One region of the Kribbella sp. NPDC056345 genome, then DNA from elsewhere that is predicted to be linked to it. Evidence: riboswitches for the same ligand, from Rfam matches in the RefSeq annotation. Region 1 holds a riboswitch; each other region holds the start of a gene.
The links. Region 1 has a riboswitch for ZMP and ZTP ahead of ACFCV3_RS42400 (glycine hydroxymethyltransferase). Riboswitches for the same ligand answer to the same signal wherever they lie in the genome.
Positions count from the first base shown of each region.

Region 2: linked by a shared signal. The riboswitch ahead of ACFCV3_RS11145 (bifunctional 5,10-methylenetetrahydrofolate dehydrogenase/5,10-methenyltetrahydrofolate cyclohydrolase) and the one ahead of ACFCV3_RS42400 (glycine hydroxymethyltransferase) in region 1 are both predicted to bind ZMP and ZTP.
Region 3: linked by a shared signal. The riboswitch ahead of ACFCV3_RS29720 (5-aminoimidazole-4-carboxamide ribonucleotide transformylase) and the one ahead of ACFCV3_RS42400 (glycine hydroxymethyltransferase) in region 1 are both predicted to bind ZMP and ZTP.

Region 1 covers NZ_JBHJQQ010000031.1:8,780-11,030, forward strand. The annotation lists gene ACFCV3_RS42400 (glycine hydroxymethyltransferase) at 1-963, opposite strand, end outside; ZMP/ZTP riboswitch at 988-1,069, opposite strand; gene ACFCV3_RS42405 (acyl-CoA dehydrogenase family protein) at 1,067-2,251, opposite strand, start outside.
Region 2 covers NZ_JBHJQQ010000003.1:20,431-22,681, forward strand. The annotation lists gene aroH (chorismate mutase) at 1-91, opposite strand, end outside; gene ACFCV3_RS11145 (bifunctional 5,10-methylenetetrahydrofolate dehydrogenase/5,10-methenyltetrahydrofolate cyclohydrolase) at 118-990, opposite strand; ZMP/ZTP riboswitch at 1,014-1,121, opposite strand; gene ACFCV3_RS11150 (peptidase inhibitor family I36 protein) at 1,192-1,578, opposite strand; gene ACFCV3_RS11155 (hypothetical protein) at 1,603-2,251, opposite strand, start outside.
Region 3 covers NZ_JBHJQQ010000009.1:154,749-156,999, forward strand. The annotation lists gene ACFCV3_RS29715 (AAA family ATPase) at 1-56, shown strand, start outside; gene ACFCV3_RS29720 (5-aminoimidazole-4-carboxamide ribonucleotide transformylase) at 63-974, opposite strand; ZMP/ZTP riboswitch at 988-1,067, opposite strand; gene ACFCV3_RS29725 (hypothetical protein) at 1,130-2,119, shown strand; gene ACFCV3_RS29730 (class I SAM-dependent methyltransferase) at 2,116-2,251, opposite strand, start outside.

The sequences.
Region 1 (2,251 bases):
GGCCAGCGCGACCGCCTTGGCGGCCATCGTCTGGCTGAGCGGACCACCGAGCACCATCGGGCAACCGCGGTCGACGGCGTCGGCGTACTCCGGCTGGCACAGCACCATGCCGCCACGCGGGCCGCGCAGCGACTTGTGCGTGGTCGTCGTGGTGACGTGCGCGTGCGGTACCGGATCGAAGTCGCCGGTGAAGACCTTGCCCGCGACCAGGCCGGCGAAGTGTGCCATGTCGACCATCAGGGTCGCGCCGACCTCGTCGGCGATCTCGCGCATCTTGGCGAAGTTCACCTTGCGCGGGTACGCCGAGTAGCCCGCGATCAGGATCAGCGGCTTGAACTCACGCGCCTTCCGGGCGACCTCGTCGTAGTCGAGCAGCCCGGTCTCGGGGTCGGTGCCGTAGGAGTGCTGGTTGAACATCTTGCCGGAGATGTTCGGGCGGAAGCCGTGCGTCAGGTGACCGCCGGCGTCCAGCGACATGCCGAGCATCTTCTGGTCGCCGAGCGCCTTGCGGAGCTTGGTCCAGTCCTCGTCGGACAGGTCGTTGACGTGCTTGGCGCCGACCTCGGCCAGCGCCGGGGACTCGATCCGCTGGGCCAGGATCGCCCAGAAGGCGACCAGGTTGGCGTCGATCCCGGAGTGCGGCTGGACGTAGGCGTGCGGGGCGCCGAACAGTTCACGGGCGTGGTCGGCCGCGGTCTGCTCGACGGTGTCGACGTTCTGGCAGCCGGCGTAGAAGCGGTGCCCGACGGTCCCCTCGGCGTACTTGTCCGAGAGCCAGTTGCCCATCGTGAGCAGGGTGGCGGGGGAGGCGTAGTTCTCGCTCGCGATCAGCTTCAGCGAGGAGCGCTGGTCGGCCAGCTCGGCCTTGATCGCACCCGCGATCGTCGGCTCGACGGAGGCGATCACCTCGAGCGCGTTGCGGTAGGCGGCCGACGCCTTGGCAGCATCGAAGGGTTGAGTCATCGTTGTCTCCTGCGGTTGCAGTGTTCGAGGCACCCAGGCGCACGGTGCCAACGCTTTTCGCTCCCCGGTGGTACTCCACCTCAGCGCGCCAGTCGCGACCCGCTCACCCTATCGTGCGCTCGACGATCTCCCGGAACGGTGTCGTGCGTGGCAGCGTCCCGAACACCCCACCCCAGTCCCCGGCCAGCCGCGACGCCACGAACGCGTCCGCCACCGCCGGTGTCGAGTACCGCACCAGCAGCGACGCCTGCAAGCACAAAGCCATCCGCGCCGCCAACCGCCGCGCCCCCGCCTCGTTAATATCCGCCAACCCCTGCAGTACGTCGTTCACGGCCGCATCCAACCGCTGGTCCGCACCCTGTGCCGCACCAACCTCCAGCAGCCAGGCCTCCAGCGACTCCGGCCGCCTCAGCGCGCGCAACACATCCAGCGCATTCACATTCCCCGACCCTTCCCAGATCGAGTTCAAAGGCGACTCCCTGAAGAGCAGCGGCAACCCCGACTCCTCCACAAACCCGTTCCCACCCAAACACTCCAGCGCCTCCGCCACCATGAACGAAGTCCGCTTACAAACCCAAAACTTGGCCAGGGGTAGAGCAATCCGCCTGAACGCCGCCTCCCGTTCGGGGCTGATGGGTCCGGCTGCGCCGGCCTGCTGGGAGGGATGGGAGCCGAGGCCAGCACCATCGCCCAGGGCGTGCGCCGCGCGCCGCTCCGCTTCCGAGCGGGCTATTTCGCGATCCGCTCCTTCCCCCTCACCGCGTGCAGTCGACGCATCTGCGGCCGCCGCCAAGCGCATGGCTAGGGCGGTGGCTGCTTCGCTTTCTATGGCTAGGTCGGCGAGGACGTTGAGCATGGCGGGTTTGTCGGAGAGCAAACCTCCGAAGGCGGAGCGGTGGTGGGTGTGCCAGGTGGCTTCTAGCAGGGCTCGTCTTTGGAGGGCGGCTGAGCCCAGGACGCAGTCGAGGCGGGTGGCGGCGACCATTTCGATGATGGTGCGGACGCCGGCGCCCTCGTCGCCCAGGCGGTAGCCGACGGTGCTGTGGAACTCGACCTCGCTGGAGGCGTTCGAGCGGTTGCCGAGTTTGTCCTTCAGGCGCTGGAGCGCGAACGTGTTCCGGTTGCCGTCAGCAAGCACCCGTGGGACCACGAAACAGGTCAGCCCGTCCGGCGCCTGGGCGAGCACGAGGAACACGTCGACCTGGGGTGCCGAGCAGAACCACTTGTGCCCGTCGAGCAGATACTCCTCGCCGGTCGGCGTGGCCGTGGTCAGGTTGGCCCGCACGTC
Region 2 (2,251 bases), on a different contig from region 1:
CCGCGGACCGCTCGAGCAGATGCTCGCGCTCGTCCACGTCCAGCTGGGTGGCTCCCCGGATCGCCCGCACCGCCACGTCACGCCTCCTCATCGAACTTACTTCACAACGTAGACAGCCTAGGCCAGACCGGCCACGGACTGGACAGCCGTCTCGGATTGCGCTGCAGCGGCGTCGACCGTCTGCTCCAGCAGCAGCGCGATGGTCATCGGCCCGACCCCGCCCGGCACCGGAGTGATCAGGCGCGCCACCGCGCTCGCCTCCTCGAAGTGGACGTCGCCCACGTTGCCTTCGTTGTATCCGGCATCGATCACGACCGCGCCCGGCTTCAGCCAGTCGCCGCGGACGAAGTTCGCCTTGCCGACCGCGGCAACCACGATGTCCGCCGTCCGGACGATCTCGGGCAGGCCGACGGTCCGCGAGTGGGTGTAGGTCACGGTCGCATCCGATGCCAGCAGCAACATCCCGGCCGGCTTGCCGAGGATCGGGCTGCGGCCGATCACGACCGCGTGCGCTCCGGCAATCGGTACGTCGTACGCCTCGAGCAGCCGCAGGATCCCACCCGGCGTACAGGACCGGAACCCGGGCTCACCGAACGCCATCGCCGCGAACGCGTGCATGGTCACCCCGTCGACGTCCTTGGCCGGATCGATCGCCTCGAACGCAGCACGCTCGTCGATGTGCCCCGGAACCGGGTGCTGCAGCAGGATCCCGTGCACCTCGGGGTCGTCCGACAGCTTGGTCAGCTCGGCGACCAGCTCGGCGGTGGTGGTCTCGGCCGGCAGTACGACGCTGCGCGAGCCGATCCCGGCCTTCTTGCTGCGGTTCTGCTTCATCCGCACGTACGTCGCGGACGCGGGATCGTCACCGACCAGCACAGTCGCCAGACACGGCTGCACGCCGGTGGATTCGCGCAGCTTCTCGGCGCGGGCGGCGGCGTTCGTCACCATCTCGGCAGCGAGATCGGTCCCGATCATCAGTTCGGCGGTCATGCGCACACTCCTCCGGGCATCGATTCGAGTGCCCAGGCGCGCGACAAGGCCGGAACCTGCCCGGCGGCCGGATCGTCCGGCAGACCGCTCCCCGGTGGTACCCCACCTCAACGCCAGTCGCGGTCCGGGGACGAGTTTACCTGCCGGCAGGCAGAAGCCCTGCTCCCCCGGAGGAGAGCAGGGCTCCTTCACCTCAGCTGATCAGCAGCCGCTGGTCCACACGTGCGAGTCGTAGTCGTTGTCGTCCATGTTGACGTCGATCGTCTCGCCGCGGTCCATGCAGAAGGCGAACCCGCCGTGATTGACGTCGTAGTAGATCGCGACGACGTCCTCACTCGCCGGGGTGCCGTTGTTGAACATCGACTCGGCGTCGTCGTGCATGTTGTTGTCACCCCACCAGCTGTCGTCGCCCTCCCAGCTGGCCAGGGTGCCCTTGTAGTTGTCGTCCGCCCAGGCGCAGAAGTGGCTCCGCGGGCAGTCGCCCAGATCGGTCGTCGCGGCCTGGGCCGAGGTCGTCGGGACCAGGATGCCGAGTACGGCGAGGGTGGTGAAGGCTGCCGTCTTCGCGGCGGTGAGTCTCACCATCATGATTCCTATCTCTGTGAGGGGTGACTATCGCTTCCCCAGGACCGCAACGGCCCGGGGCAGTGCGGACCGCTCCAGGGCGTCGAGATCCTGGAGCTCCCGCCGATGTTCGGCGGTGATCTTGGCGAGGTGTTCGGCCTCGAGTTCGCGCAGCGCCCGGCCCGCGGGGGTGGTCGTGGCGCAGGTCGCCTCGGCGACGGCGGTGTCGCGCCCGGTCCCGCGATCCTTCGCAAGGCCGCGGAGTTGCCCGGGGTTGTCGACGGGATAGCCGCGGTCCCGCATGCAGTCGCTCCACTGCTTCATCGCTGTGCTGAAGCGGGCATCGTCGCGGACATCGGCATAGACGGCGAAGATCAGCTTGTCGGACGTTCGCCGTACGACGAACCAGCGCGGCAGGTCGCCGTAAAGCTCACGCCGGGCCTCCGCGATGCAGCCTCGGTCGCTGGCGGACAGACGCGGACCACTGGGCAGCTCGACGGACAGTTGCTTGCCCTGGCCCAGCAGTGTCCGGGCGTACTGTGCGTGCCGTTCGTCGGACAGTGAGTCCAGGTACGGATCCGGTCGCTTCTGGGCCGGCCGGTCGTAACCGTTGGTCCGGGCCCAGGCGATGTCGTCGATCAGGAACGGGAACCTGCGATCGATGGAAACGGCCGGCAGCGCCTGCTCGTCGTACCGG
Region 3 (2,251 bases), on a different contig from region 1:
CTACAGCGGAGGTTGTCCGTCGCGGGGTCGCTGCCGGCATCTACCGGCTGCACTGATAGCGGTCAGTGGCGGAAGAGGCGGACGTTGGTGGGGGACCAGGTGATGCCGTGGGTGGTGCAGGCGGCGGCTACTTGGTCGGAGCGGATGGAGCCGGCGGGTTCGGCGATGTGGGTGACGCCGAAACGGGCTGCCTCTTCGACATTGTCGGGGAAGGGGAGAGCGCCGTCGGAGACCATGGATACCCCGGTCAGACGCGTGGTGGAGCGGCGGGACCACCACCCGGCGGCCTTCTGACCAGCCAGGCGGGTGCAGTCGACGCGGGACTGCTGGCCGGCGCCGATGCCGATGGCCATGCCGTCCTTCAGGAGGGCGACGGTGTTGGACTGGGTGTAGCGGACGACGATGAGGCCGAGCAGGAGATCGCGGGCCGCGGAGTCCGGCAGGTCAGGGGACAACAGGTCGCGGGTCAACGGCAGGGAGTCGCGTTCCTGGGTCAACCGGAGACCGTACAGCTCACGCACCTCCTCACGCGGAGGCTCGAACACCGGATCCGCCTCCAGCACCAAGTACGTGCCGCGCTTCTTCGCCGCCAGCACCTCGACCACACCAGGCGCGTAGCCCGGCGCGATGATCCCGTCGCTCACGACGCCCTTCAACACAGCGGCCAGCTCAGCGTCCACGGGATGCGAGACCGCCACGAAATCGCCGTACGACGACTTGGGGTCGGCGTCCCGGGCGCGCCGGTACGCGTCAGCGACCGACGTACCGAGGGCTGCGCCGGCCGGGGAGACATGCTTGTACGACGCCGCTGCAGGCGCCCCGAAAACAAGAGCGACCTCCCGGACCAGCTGCCAGCCGGTGAGGGCGTCGAGCACGTTGACATACGACGGACTGCCCGCCACCACGGTGAAGGGTGCGGCCGAGCCGACGGCTGTCATCGAAGCGGCCTGGTGTGGATTCATCCCATAACGCATGAGCACCTCCGGAAGGAGGCGCCCAGGCGGACGACGCCACGTAGCTGTCCGCTCCCCGGTGGTGACCCACCCTCGCCAGTCGCGGTAGGGCACAGGCTATTGCAGGAAGGTGCAATTCCGAACCAGAGAGGTCGGAGGAGTCTTACCATCCGCGAATGGGGTTCTTCTCGCGAAAGGGGGCGTCAGGGGTCGATGTGTCCGGGCTGAGGCTGGATCAGGCCTGGCTGGACGACGACCTCGACGCGGCGTACGCGGCGGTCCGGCAGGGAGATCTGTCGACCGGGCTGGCCCTGCTCAAGGTGACCCCGGCGAATACGAACCTGCGGTCGATCCGGGCCACCGGTCTGGCGAAGGCGGCGGTCGGGCGGAGCGAACAGCTGGAGCTGCGGCTGGAGGCATACCCGAAGGATCCGGATCTGCTGCTCTGGTTCGGGCAGACACTGGTGTTCGAGGCGTGGGCGGTGCGGACCGGGCAGCGGGCGAAGGACGTGTCGGCGCAGCGGTTCGCGACGTTCCACGACATTCTGCGTACGGCGGCCGCGGTGCTGCAGGACGCGATCGTGGCGGCCGCGGATGACGCGGTGCCGTGGGAGGTGCTGCAATGGGCGGCCCTCGGATTGCAGGCGGAGCTGGAGGACAAGGCCGAGATCTTCCATGCCGCGCTGATCCGGCACCCGGGCAGCTACGCGGCGCACACCGGCCGGGTCCAGGTGCTGGCGAAGAAGTGGTCCGGTCTGGAGCTGGCCGAGCTGATCGACTTCGGTGATGCGGTGGTGGCACGGGCGCGGCCGGGCAGTGTGCTGTGCAGTATCGCGGCCCATGTCTTCAACGAGGTCTGGCTCGAGGTCGCCTCCGACAAGGGCCCGCCGCGCGTGCAGCGCATGAAGCGGTACGCGCGCGAGGTCAGCGGCCGCCGCTCCGAGCTAGTCGCGGCCCGGGACAAGTGGTGGAACGACGCCCGTACGCCGGACCCCGCGGACGTCTCGGCCAACGGTGCGATGGCCTTCGCGCTCAAGTGGACCAGCGCGAAATCCGAAGCGATGGAACACGCCTGCTGCACCGAGGGCCGGATCGAGAGCGTCCCGTGGGGCTACGTCGGCGGTGTCACCGGCTTCGCCGAAGCTCTCTCGAAGCGGATGGCCTAGACCTTCTCCGCACGGAACACCATCAGCCGGGACGACGGCCCGAACTCTTCACCGTGCCACCCGCCCGTCACGCCGACCACGAACCCGGCAGTCTCCAGCGCGGCAGTGATCTCGTCGGCTGAGCGGAAGTAC